Regions from separate parts of the Streptomyces sp. NPDC051018 genome, predicted to be linked through region 3. Evidence: riboswitches for the same ligand, from Rfam matches in the RefSeq annotation. Region 3 holds a riboswitch; each other region holds the start of a gene.
The links. Region 3 has a riboswitch for cobalamin ahead of ACIBCM_RS01010 (prenyltransferase/squalene oxidase repeat-containing protein). Riboswitches for the same ligand answer to the same signal wherever they lie in the genome.
Positions count from the first base shown of each region.

Region 1: linked by a shared signal. The riboswitch ahead of metE (5-methyltetrahydropteroyltriglutamate--homocysteine S-methyltransferase) and the one ahead of ACIBCM_RS01010 (prenyltransferase/squalene oxidase repeat-containing protein) in region 3 are both predicted to bind cobalamin.
Region 2: linked by a shared signal. The riboswitch ahead of ACIBCM_RS07470 (prenyltransferase/squalene oxidase repeat-containing protein) and the one ahead of ACIBCM_RS01010 (prenyltransferase/squalene oxidase repeat-containing protein) in region 3 are both predicted to bind cobalamin.

Region 1 is NZ_JBITFN010000026.1:84,952-88,220, forward strand. It holds gene metE (5-methyltetrahydropteroyltriglutamate--homocysteine S-methyltransferase) at 1-1,799, opposite strand, end outside; cobalamin riboswitch at 1,961-2,161, opposite strand; gene ACIBCM_RS31395 (sulfotransferase) at 2,664-3,269, shown strand, end outside.
Region 2 is NZ_JBITFN010000003.1:253,130-256,398, forward strand. It holds gene ACIBCM_RS07470 (prenyltransferase/squalene oxidase repeat-containing protein) at 1-1,180, opposite strand, end outside; cobalamin riboswitch at 1,293-1,437, opposite strand; cobalamin riboswitch at 1,540-1,615, shown strand; gene ACIBCM_RS07475 (hypothetical protein) at 1,744-3,156, shown strand; gene ACIBCM_RS07480 (enoyl-CoA hydratase/isomerase family protein) at 3,239-3,269, opposite strand, start outside.
Region 3 is NZ_JBITFN010000001.1:254,962-258,230, forward strand. It holds gene ACIBCM_RS01010 (prenyltransferase/squalene oxidase repeat-containing protein) at 212-1,462, opposite strand; cobalamin riboswitch at 1,571-1,696, opposite strand; gene ACIBCM_RS01015 (MBL fold metallo-hydrolase) at 3,045-3,269, opposite strand, start outside.

The DNA.
Region 1 (3,269 bases), on a different contig from region 3:
ACCTCGTCGCGGAGAGCGAGGGCGACCTGGCGGGCGGTGTCGCCCGGCGGCTGGTCGTCGCGGACGAAGGACCAGGCGAGCATGGTGACCGGGCCGGTGAGCATGCCCTTGACGGGCCGTCCGGTGAGCGACTGGGCGTAGGAGGTCCAGCGGACCGTCATCGGCTGCGGCCGGGAGATGTCACCCGCCAGGATCGGCGGGCGCACACAGCGGGTGCCGTACGACTGGACCCAGCCGTGCCGGGTGGCGACACAGCCCGTGAGCTGCTCGGCGAAGTACTGCACCATGTCGTTGCGTTCGGGTTCGCCGTGGACGAGGACGTCGATGCCCGCCTTCTCCTGGAAGGCGACGACCTCCCGGATCTCGTCCTTGATCCGCTCCTCGTATCCGGCGGTGTCGATGCGTCCGGCCCGCAGATCGGCGCGCGCGGTCCGCAGTCCGGCCGTCTGCGGGAAGGAGCCGATGGTGGTGGTCGGCAGGAGGGGCAGGCCGAGGCGGGCGCGCTGGGCGGCGGCCCGCTGGACATAGGACTCCGGGCGGCGGCCGTCGGCGGCGGTGACGGAGGCGGTACGGGCCCGGACGGCCGGGTCGGAGGTGAGGGCCGATTCCGCGCGGGAGGCCAGGGCGGCCCGGTTGGCGGCGAGTTCGGCGGCAATGGCGCCGGTTCCCTCACTCAGTCCGCGGGCGAGGGTGACGATCTCGCGGGCCTTCTGGCGGGCGAAGGACAGCCAGCGGGCGATCCCGGGGTCGATCTCCCGTTCGACCTCGGCGTCGAGCGGGACATGCAGGAGGGAACAGGAGGCGGAGACGTCGACCCGGTCCGCGAGCCCGAGGAGCGTGCCGAGGGTCGCGAGGGACTTCTCGTGCCGGTCGATCCAGATGTTGCGGCCGTTGACCACCCCCGCGACCAGGCGCTTGCCGGGCAGTCCGCCGGCGGCGGCCAGGTCGTCGAGATTGGCGGCCGCCCGTTCGGTGAAGTCGAGGGCCAGCCCGTCGACGGGGGCCTTGGCGAGAACGGGCAGGGCATCGCCGAGCCGGTCGAAGTACGAGGCGACCAGCAGTTTGGGCCGCTCGGAGAGGCCCCCGAGGTCCCGGTAGGCGCGGGCGGTGGCGTTCAGCTCGGCCGGGGTGCGGTCCTGGACGAGGGCGGGCTCGTCGAGCTGGACCCATGCGGCTCCCGCGGCCCGCAGATCGGCCAGGATCTCCGCGTACACGGGCAGCAGCCGGTCCAGCAGGGTGAGCGGTTCGAATCCGGCGGCGACGCCGGGGGCGGGCTTGGCCAGCAGGAGATAGGTCACGGGACCGACGAGAACCGGGCGGGCGGTGTGGCCGAGTGCGAGGGCTTCCTCCAGCTCGGCGACCTGCTTGGTGGCATCGGCGGTGAAGCGGGTGTCGGGGCCGAGTTCCGGGACGAGGTAGTGGTAGTTGGTGTCGAACCACTTGGTCATCTCCAGGGGCGCCACGTCCTCGGTGCCCCGCGCCATGGCGAAGTAGCCGTCGAGCGCGTCGGCCGAGAAGGCTTCGCGGTGCCGGGCCGGGACCGCGCCGACCATGACGCTGGTGTCCAGGACGTGGTCGTAGTACGAGAAGTCCCCGGTGGGCACCTCGTCGATGCCCGCGTCGGCCAGCTGCCGCCAGTTCGTCCTGCGCAGCGCGGTCGCGGTCTCCCGGAGGGCGGCGGCGGTGACGCGTCCCCTCCAGTAGCCCTCGACGGCCTTCTTCAGTTCCCGGTTCTGGCCCTGGCGGGGGTAGCCGTACACGGTGGACCGCGCTGTCGCGGCCGCGGGCTTGGCTGTCACGGAACTCTCCTTCGCGAGTGTGTCTCCGTATGTCCCGGGACGGCACGCGAACGCGAAGGCTGAGCGAATCCCGTGGACCGGATGCGCACCATGGGTGCGATCGTCCACCGGACAAGCACGCCGACCCGCCCACGAGGTCACCGGGATCTCCGCGCACGGTCGTCCGTACACGGGCAGCAGGCAGGTCTTCGGACTCGCGGGCACGTCTCGACGGGCGAAACACCTACTGGCCGTCGCTTCCCGGACCCGTCGTGGATCCAGTGCGTATGACGGCGGTCGTTCCCGCTCACCGCTGCGGGGCAGTCCCGGATTCCCACCGGGTTCCCTCTTGCGACGCGCCTGCCTGGCGGGCAGGGCGAACCGGCTGCGTCCGCCAGCCTAGTCCTGTGATCGGAAACGTTCACCGCTGTTCACCATCCGGACCTCGTCAGGAGACGGGAGACAGGAGGCGCGGGGGCGGGAGACGGCGGGCGGGAGTCACGTGACGGGGGACGGCGGGCCGAGGGAGCGGCCGGACGGGGACGCGCGGAGACTCGCGTTCCCCCTGCGCGCCGGGCGCCGCCCGGGGCACCCCCGGAACCCCGGGTGCCACTCGCGCTTGTGTACGGAGCCCTTCCCGGACCTCGCATCACCCGTACGGTCCTTTCCGTCCGGCTCCTGGACAACGGCGGGCTTCCCGGGGGCATCCTGGCCCTCCAGGGGGATCCCGGGACCGGGACCGCCGGGCCGGGTGGCGTCACCGGAAGGCACGGGTGGCCGGAGTGGAGCCGGGCCCGGTTCCCCGACGGCCGAGCGGTCGAGCGGTCGGCGGTCGGCGGTCGGCGGTCGGGAGGATCCTCACCGAGTCGTGCGAAGGAGAACAGTTTGCGGAGCCTGACCTTTGTCGTCGGTACGGGGCGCAGCGGATCGACCGCTCTGTCCCAGATCGTCAACCGGCATCCGGACGTCCTCAGCCTCAATGAGCTGCTGGCCTCGGTGGGCAGGGCGGGACTCCCGCCGGAACGGCTCGACGGCGGCCGGTTCTGGCAGTTACTCGCCCGGCCCAACCCGCTCTTCGACACCATGATCCGCAGCGGGCTCCCCCTGCCGGAGTTCCTGTATCCGCTGCGGCCCGGGCGGTTCTCGGCCGGGACCACGGGCATTCCCGCGCTCTGTCTGACGGTGCTCCCCCATCTGACCGACGCACCCGACGCGCTGTTCGACGACCTCGGGAACGAGGTCACCCGGTGGCCGATGCGGACCGCCGCCGGACACTACGAGGCACTCTTCGACACCCTGTGCACACGGTTCGGCCGCAGTGCCGTGGTCGAGCGCTCGGGATACTCCACCCACTGGGTCCCGCGGCTGCGTGCGGCCTTCCCCCGCGCGAAGTTCGTCCATCTCTTCCGGGACGGCCCCGACTGCGCCCTGTCGATGAGCCGCCATACGGGGTTCCGGCTGATCCTCCTCCTGAGGGAGATCATCGCCCGG
Region 2 (3,269 bases), on a different contig from region 3:
GCTCGCTGTCGCACCACTCGCCCGCGCGGATCAGAATGCCGGTGAAGCCGCCGTCCTCGCACTGGAGTCCGGTCAGCCGGGCCACCGAGGCGGGCGGCGGTGTCGCCTTTCCGTTGAGCAGTGCCACCACGGCCAGGGCCTGGCCCTCGGCCTGGAACGTGGTACGGAAGTCGCCCTCGGTGAGGCAGCCGGGCACCGGCTCTGCGCCCGCGACGGGGGCCGGGCAGACGTACTTCAGCAGATCGCCGAGGAGGTCGCGTCCGCCGAAGGCGCGCGGGTTCTCTCCCGCGGCCAGGGCGACGAGGGCGAGCCGGGCCGCCGCGGTCGCGCTGGGAGGCTGGTCCTTGCCGTCGGGGTAGGCGTACGCCTCGGTCTGCGCCGGCGTGGCGAGGTAGGCCGCGGCCTTCTTCGCGGCCGGGGAGCCGCGGTCCGCGGCGGCGAGCGCCAGCACGGCCTCGGCGGTCTCGGTGTGCCTCGGCGCGCCCGTCTCGGGGTCGACGACCCGTTCCCCGTCCTTGAGTTGCTGGCCGAGCCAGCGCACCGCGGCCGGTACGTCGACCGATCCGGGCGGCACACCGGGACCCCCGGGGTCTCCGGGGCCGCCCGGCCCGGGATCGCCCCCGGCCCTGACGTCGTCGGGGGAGAACGAGGGCTTCCCGGTGGTGCCGCCGATGTCGGTGGCTCCGAAGACCCAGGCGTCGACATCGCCCGCGCGCGGGGTGCGCGACATGGCGCCCAGCGGGCTGTAGGTCCAGCTCTTCTGACCGGGCGAGGCGATCCAGTACGACCAGTAGGCGCTGGCCTGGGGCGTCTGGACGCAGTCCTCCTGGGCGGGGGTCGGGTACTGGGTGCCGGTGCTGCCGTGGCCGATCCGGCAGATGAAGGCGTCGCCGTGGGACTGGGTACCGGTGGTGGTGAACCCGGCCTCGTGGAGCAGTTCGAAGCCGGTGGTGGGCGTGGTGTCGCAGCCGCGTTCGACCTTCCCGCCGAACTTGCTGAAGTCGACGGCGACGACGGCGCCCTTCTGCGGGGTGCACTCCTCCACCGGGGCCGCGGTCGCGGTCGCCGGTGCCGTGAGGAGCGACACGGCCGCGCCCAGGGTCAGCAGTGCCGCCGTCCCCAGGGACAGCAGCCGTCTGCCCCTCGATCTGTACCGATCCGCATGAAGTCCCGTCCCCACCGCTGCCCCTCGGTTCCCGCGCGGCACGGACGGAAACGTGGCGACGGCCCGGGGTCCGGTGAACCGGCCCCTGGGCGGGACGACCACGCCGTAGTCCGCGACGGCGCTGTACTCGTGCTGCTTTCCGGGCACCAGGTAATCCGGCTCGTCCCGCGTACTGATGCGCGGAACCTACGGTTGCGGGTCAGCGCCGGACTTCGACCGGCTTCCCCTGGTGCTGAACAGTTGTCAGCCGGAGTGCAACACGGGTGAACGACCACCGTCAAGATGGCGTAAGTCTCAGCTGCGGACCAAACCCCGCGTGATGGGGCATCTGGCGCGGACGGGACGGCTCGGGTAGCGTCCGGGGCTGCCGCACGGGGGAATCCGGTGGGAATCCGGGGCTGACGCGCAACGGTGTGGGACGGCAAGGAGCCGTTCCGAGCCCGAATGCCCGTGCGGTGAGGCACCACTGGAAGCCGTATGCACGCGATCCGGACAGCGGCCCCGACTTCCCGCCCGCCCCCACGGCGGCCCGGGCAAGGACGGCATGGCCGCGTCCCGACTCCACAGGGAGCAGGCCCATGTCGCCCATCCGCCCCAGACACCGCCTCGCGCTCGCGGTGCCCGCCGTCCTCACGGCGCTCGCCCTGGCCGCGCCACCGGCCGGCGCGACCTCCACCCCCGCCGACATCGCCACCTCGAAGACGAACGGCGTCGCCTATCTGAAGTCCCTTCAGGCCGCGGACGGTTCATACGCCGGATCGGGTCTTTCCAACGAGTGGGCGTTCAGCGCGTTCGCGGCCGCCGGCACGGCCGTCGTGGACGTCTACCCCGGCACCGACACCACCAAGAACGCCCGTACGGTCTACCGCAATCTGCTCTCCACCGCGGCCTGGCCCTCGGCCTCCCCCGTGGTCACCGACTACCAGCGCGCGACCCTCAACGCCTACGCCGCGGGCATCGACCCGGCCCGGGTCTCCGCCTCGCGCAACCTCATCGCCCAGATCTACGGCTACTGGCAGACCGCGGAACCCGGCTACTTCGGCCCCTCCGCCAACTTCAACGGCACGGTGTTCGCGGCGCTCGCACTCGTCGGCGCGAAGACCCAGGCGGGCGCCACCCGGGTTCCCCAGGCGCTCGTCGGCTCCATGGTCGCCCGCGTCCGCGCCAACCAGCACACCGACGGCGGCTGGGCCCACAGCAAGGCCGAGGGCAACCCGGCGGCGCTCGCCCAGCCCGGCGACATCGACATGACCGGCGCGGCCCTGGCAGCGCTCTGCGTCTCCGGGGTGCCCGCCACCGACACCGATGTGGTGCAGGGCAAGAACTTCCTCAAGTTGAAGCTGGCCAACGCCTCCGGCGCCTTCAACTCCCTATACGGGGCCAACACCAGCTCCAACGGCTGGGCCGTCGCCGGGCTCAACGCCTGCGGTATCAACCCCCAGACCGGCGACTTCCTCACCCCGGCGGGCAAGACCCCCGTCGACTTCCTCATCGCCAACCAGTACAACCCCGGCGGCGGCTTCAAGTACAAGCCCACCGACGGGGTGCCGTCCGCCTACTCCTCCACCGACGCCCTCCGGGCGGTCGCCGGCGGCGGATTCACCTCGGCCCCGCCGCTGCCGACGACCGCCGGCGCTCCCCAGTGGGTCGCCCAGCCGTCGTTCACCGCCGGTACGGCCACCAGACTCGCGCTCACCGTCGACGACGGCGCGGGCGGTCTGAAGGTGTGCTCGGTCTCCCTCACCCCGACCGGGACGACCACCACGCTCGGCGATGTCCTCACCGCGGCGGGCTCCGGCGCCACTCCCTCGGGCTGTGTCACCTCCGTCACCCCCGCGTCCGGCAGCGGCACCGTCACGGCGGTCAACGGCAAGGCCAACAGCGGCTCCAACACCTGGAAGGCCAGTGTCGACGGATCCGCGTTCACCACCGCCTCCCGTGGCACGGTGGTCAACGTGGGCGCCACCATCGCCCTGCGCTGGGGCCCCTGACCCGGCCGGGTGACGCCGGCATTCGGCCCGTCCCCGGGCGGGGCTCGCACCGCCCCGCCCGGCGGACCCGACGGGCCCCGGTCTACCGGTCCTTGAAGACGGGTTCGCGCTGC
Region 3 (3,269 bases):
CGCCGGGTGCGGGCCGGGGCGTGGGGGAGCAGCGGCGCGCGACGCGGGGAGCGGGCCGGGCCCAGAGGGAGCGGGCGTGAGTGCCGGGGGGTGCGGGGGAGCGGTCGCGGGTGCCGCCGGGTGCGGGGCAGGGCCTGGGCGAGCAGCCGCGTACGCCGCCGGGCGCGGGTCACGGCCCGGGGAAGCAGCCGTGCGTACCGCCGGGCGCGGGTCACGGCTGGGACTTGCGGCGGCCGCTGAGCAGGATGCCCGCGCCGACGCTCGCCGCGAAGAACGCGCCGACGATCCACCAGACACCGACCCCGGAGTCGTCCTTCTTCCCGTCCTGCTCCCGCTGCTCCTTCTCCCGTGCCGTGTCCGTCACGACCGTCCGCGGGGCCGGGCCCGTCGCGCCCAGGGCCGCCACCAGATCGGTGCCGCCGAAGTCCTTCGGGTCCGTGCCCGTCGCATGGGCCGCGAAGATCAGCTGCGCGTACGCCGCCGGGCCGGACTCCTTCGCCCAGGCCGCCGCGTTCTGCTTCAGCCAGCCGAGGGGCTTGCCGGCCTGCTCGGTCAGGCCCTGCGCGGCCAGGGCGACGACAGCGTCGGCGGTGTTCCCGACGTCGGGCTTGGCGGTGGTGTCGGCGGCGCCCGGCATCGGCGGCGCGTTGAGATGGCCGGTCGCGGCGAGGGCGCTCGTGAGATAGGCGCCGCCGTTGTGGGCGGCGCCCTCGACCGTGGTCGCGGGCTTGCAGGCGGCGCCACCCGCGTCCTTCGCGCCCGCCGTCACCACCAGGCCCTTCCCGTGCGCGCCGATCACCGCGGCGGCGGTGGAGTCGGCGACGACACCGGGCTGCTTCGGCTGGAAGACGAACGCGCCGCCGTCCTTGCCGCCACAGGGCCGCGCGAAGGTCAGCAGGGCGTCGTACGGCGACTTCCCGCCCTTCGACACGACGGCGTCCGGCTTCTCGCCCGCCGCGGCGAGCGCGCCGATCACGACGGAGGTGGAGTTCGCGTCGCTGGCCCCGCCCGGGTTGTAGCCCCAGCCGCCGTCCGTGTTCTGTACGGACTTCAGCCAGGCCACCGACTTCTTCACCGCCGGGTCCTGCCCGCCGAGCGCGGCGAGGGCCTGCACCGCGGCGGCCGTGGCATTGGAGTCAAGCGGCAGCTTGGCGTCGCAGGGACCGGTCACGTCCGCGCGGTACGAGGGGAACGCGCCGCTGTCGCACTGCTGGCCGACCAGCCAGTCCACCGCCTTCACGGCGGGCAGCACACCGACCGTGTCCTGCGCGAGCAGGGCCAGGGACTGGCGCCAGACGCCGTCGTACGCCGGGTCGCTCGTCCCGTACAGACCCGACGGCGTGGCGGCCGGCGGCGGGGGGCTCGTCGCCGCGAAGGCGGCCGGTACGGACGCGGGGAGGACGGCCGCGGTCAGCACGGCGGATGCGGCGAGCACGGCGGCGCGGCGGCGGGCGGTGGTCATGACGGGCGGTGCCTTCCCTGCGGTGGCCGGGCACGGGCACGGTCAGGCGCCAGGGCTCCGGACCGTATTCCTCGACGGTGCCGGTCACCGGCGGCTGCCGGTGGCACGAGCCGGTCACGTCCCCGTCCAGGGCATTCCGACTCGCCGCCGGGTGGGCGGCTCACGGCTGCGGGTCAGCGCCGGATTCGCACCGGCTTCCCCCTGTACAGGTGTGAAACGACCCGCTCACTCTACCGGCCGGTGTTTCCGTGGGTGAGGGCGCGTTCCGCCAGGCTCTCCCACCCACACCAGCGGCCGGTTCCGGGCTCCTCCGGCCTCGGACGCCCGGGACCTGTGCGCTGGGCCGCTCCCTTCGCGCAAGTTCCGGGGGCTCACACCGGGCACACCGACCCGGCCCCAACCCCGGGACCGTCCTCAACCACCGGGCCCGGCACCATGCAGCCGGGCTGGACGGGCTGGAAGCACCCACCCCGGGACCCCTCGTCGAAGGCCGGGCTGGCACAATCCAGTCGGGCCAGAGGGGTGGGAAGCACCCGCCCCGGGACCCCTCGTCGAACACCCGGCTGGCACAAGCCAGCCTCGCTGGACGGGCTGGAAGCACCCACCCCGAGATCCCTCGTCGACCACCGGGGCCGGCACAATCCAGCCCCGCTGGACGGGTGCGAAGCACGCGGCCCGAGGCCTCTTGTCGAACACCCGGCTGGCACCATGCAGCCGCGCTCAAAGCACCTGCCCTGGGGCCTCTTCGCCGAAGGCCGGGCTGGCACAATCCAGCCGGGCTGGACGGTTGGGAAGCACGCGGCCCGAGGCTCTTCGTCAAAAGCCGGGCCCGGCACAATGCAGCCGCGATGGAAAGGCTGGAAACACCCACCCCGGGACCCCTCGTCAAAAGCCGGGCCCGGCACAATCCAGCCCCGCCGGACTAGCTGGAAACACGCGGCCCGAGGCCTCTTCGCCGAAGGCCGGGCTGGCACAATCCAGCCGGGCTGGACGGTTGGGAAGCACGCGGCCCGAGGCCCTTCGCCGAACACCGGGCCCGGCACAATCCGGCTGCTGGGCGGGTTGGAAGCACCTGCCCCGAGGTCCCTTCGTCGACCACCGGCCCGGCACAATCCAGCCCCGCCGGACGGGCTGGAAGCACCCGCCCCGGGACCCCTCGTCAAACGCCGGGCCAGCACAAACCAGCCCCGCCGGCGATTGAGGCGCGGGGTCCGGGGCAGAGCCCCGCAAGCAACCCCGGACCCCGGACGGCACGGGTTCCGCCGGGCGCCGCCCGCGCCACCCGGCGGCCCTGGGCGGCCGGCCCGCCCGCCCCCAGGGCAGGACCCGGAAGCGCCGGACCGGGCTCACGAATCAGCACGCTCACTCGCGCGCCGGACCGGGCTCACGAATCAGCACGCTCACTCGCGCGCCGGACCGGGCTCACGGATCAGCACGCTCACTCGCGCGCCGGACCGGGCTCACGGATCAGCACGCTCACTCGCGCGCCGGACCGGCACGCTCACCCGCCCCCGGGCCCACCCGGGCCCACCCGCGCCCGCGGGCCAAGGCCCCGTCCGCCCCGCCAGGTGGCCGGCTTCGTTCACACGGCCACAAACCTCGTCGGGCGCCCCTGAAGCGCCTCGGCCAAACCCAGTTTCACCAGCCTGCGGATATGGGCCTCGGCCTCGGAGACGGCGATATTGCGGGAGTCGTAGGGGATCAGTTCCCAGGGGCGGTTCCACTCCATGCGCTCGGCGAGCTGCCAGGGCGTGAGGGGCTCCGCCAGGAGGGCGAGCAGGCCGTCGAGGCGTTCCTGATGGTGCCG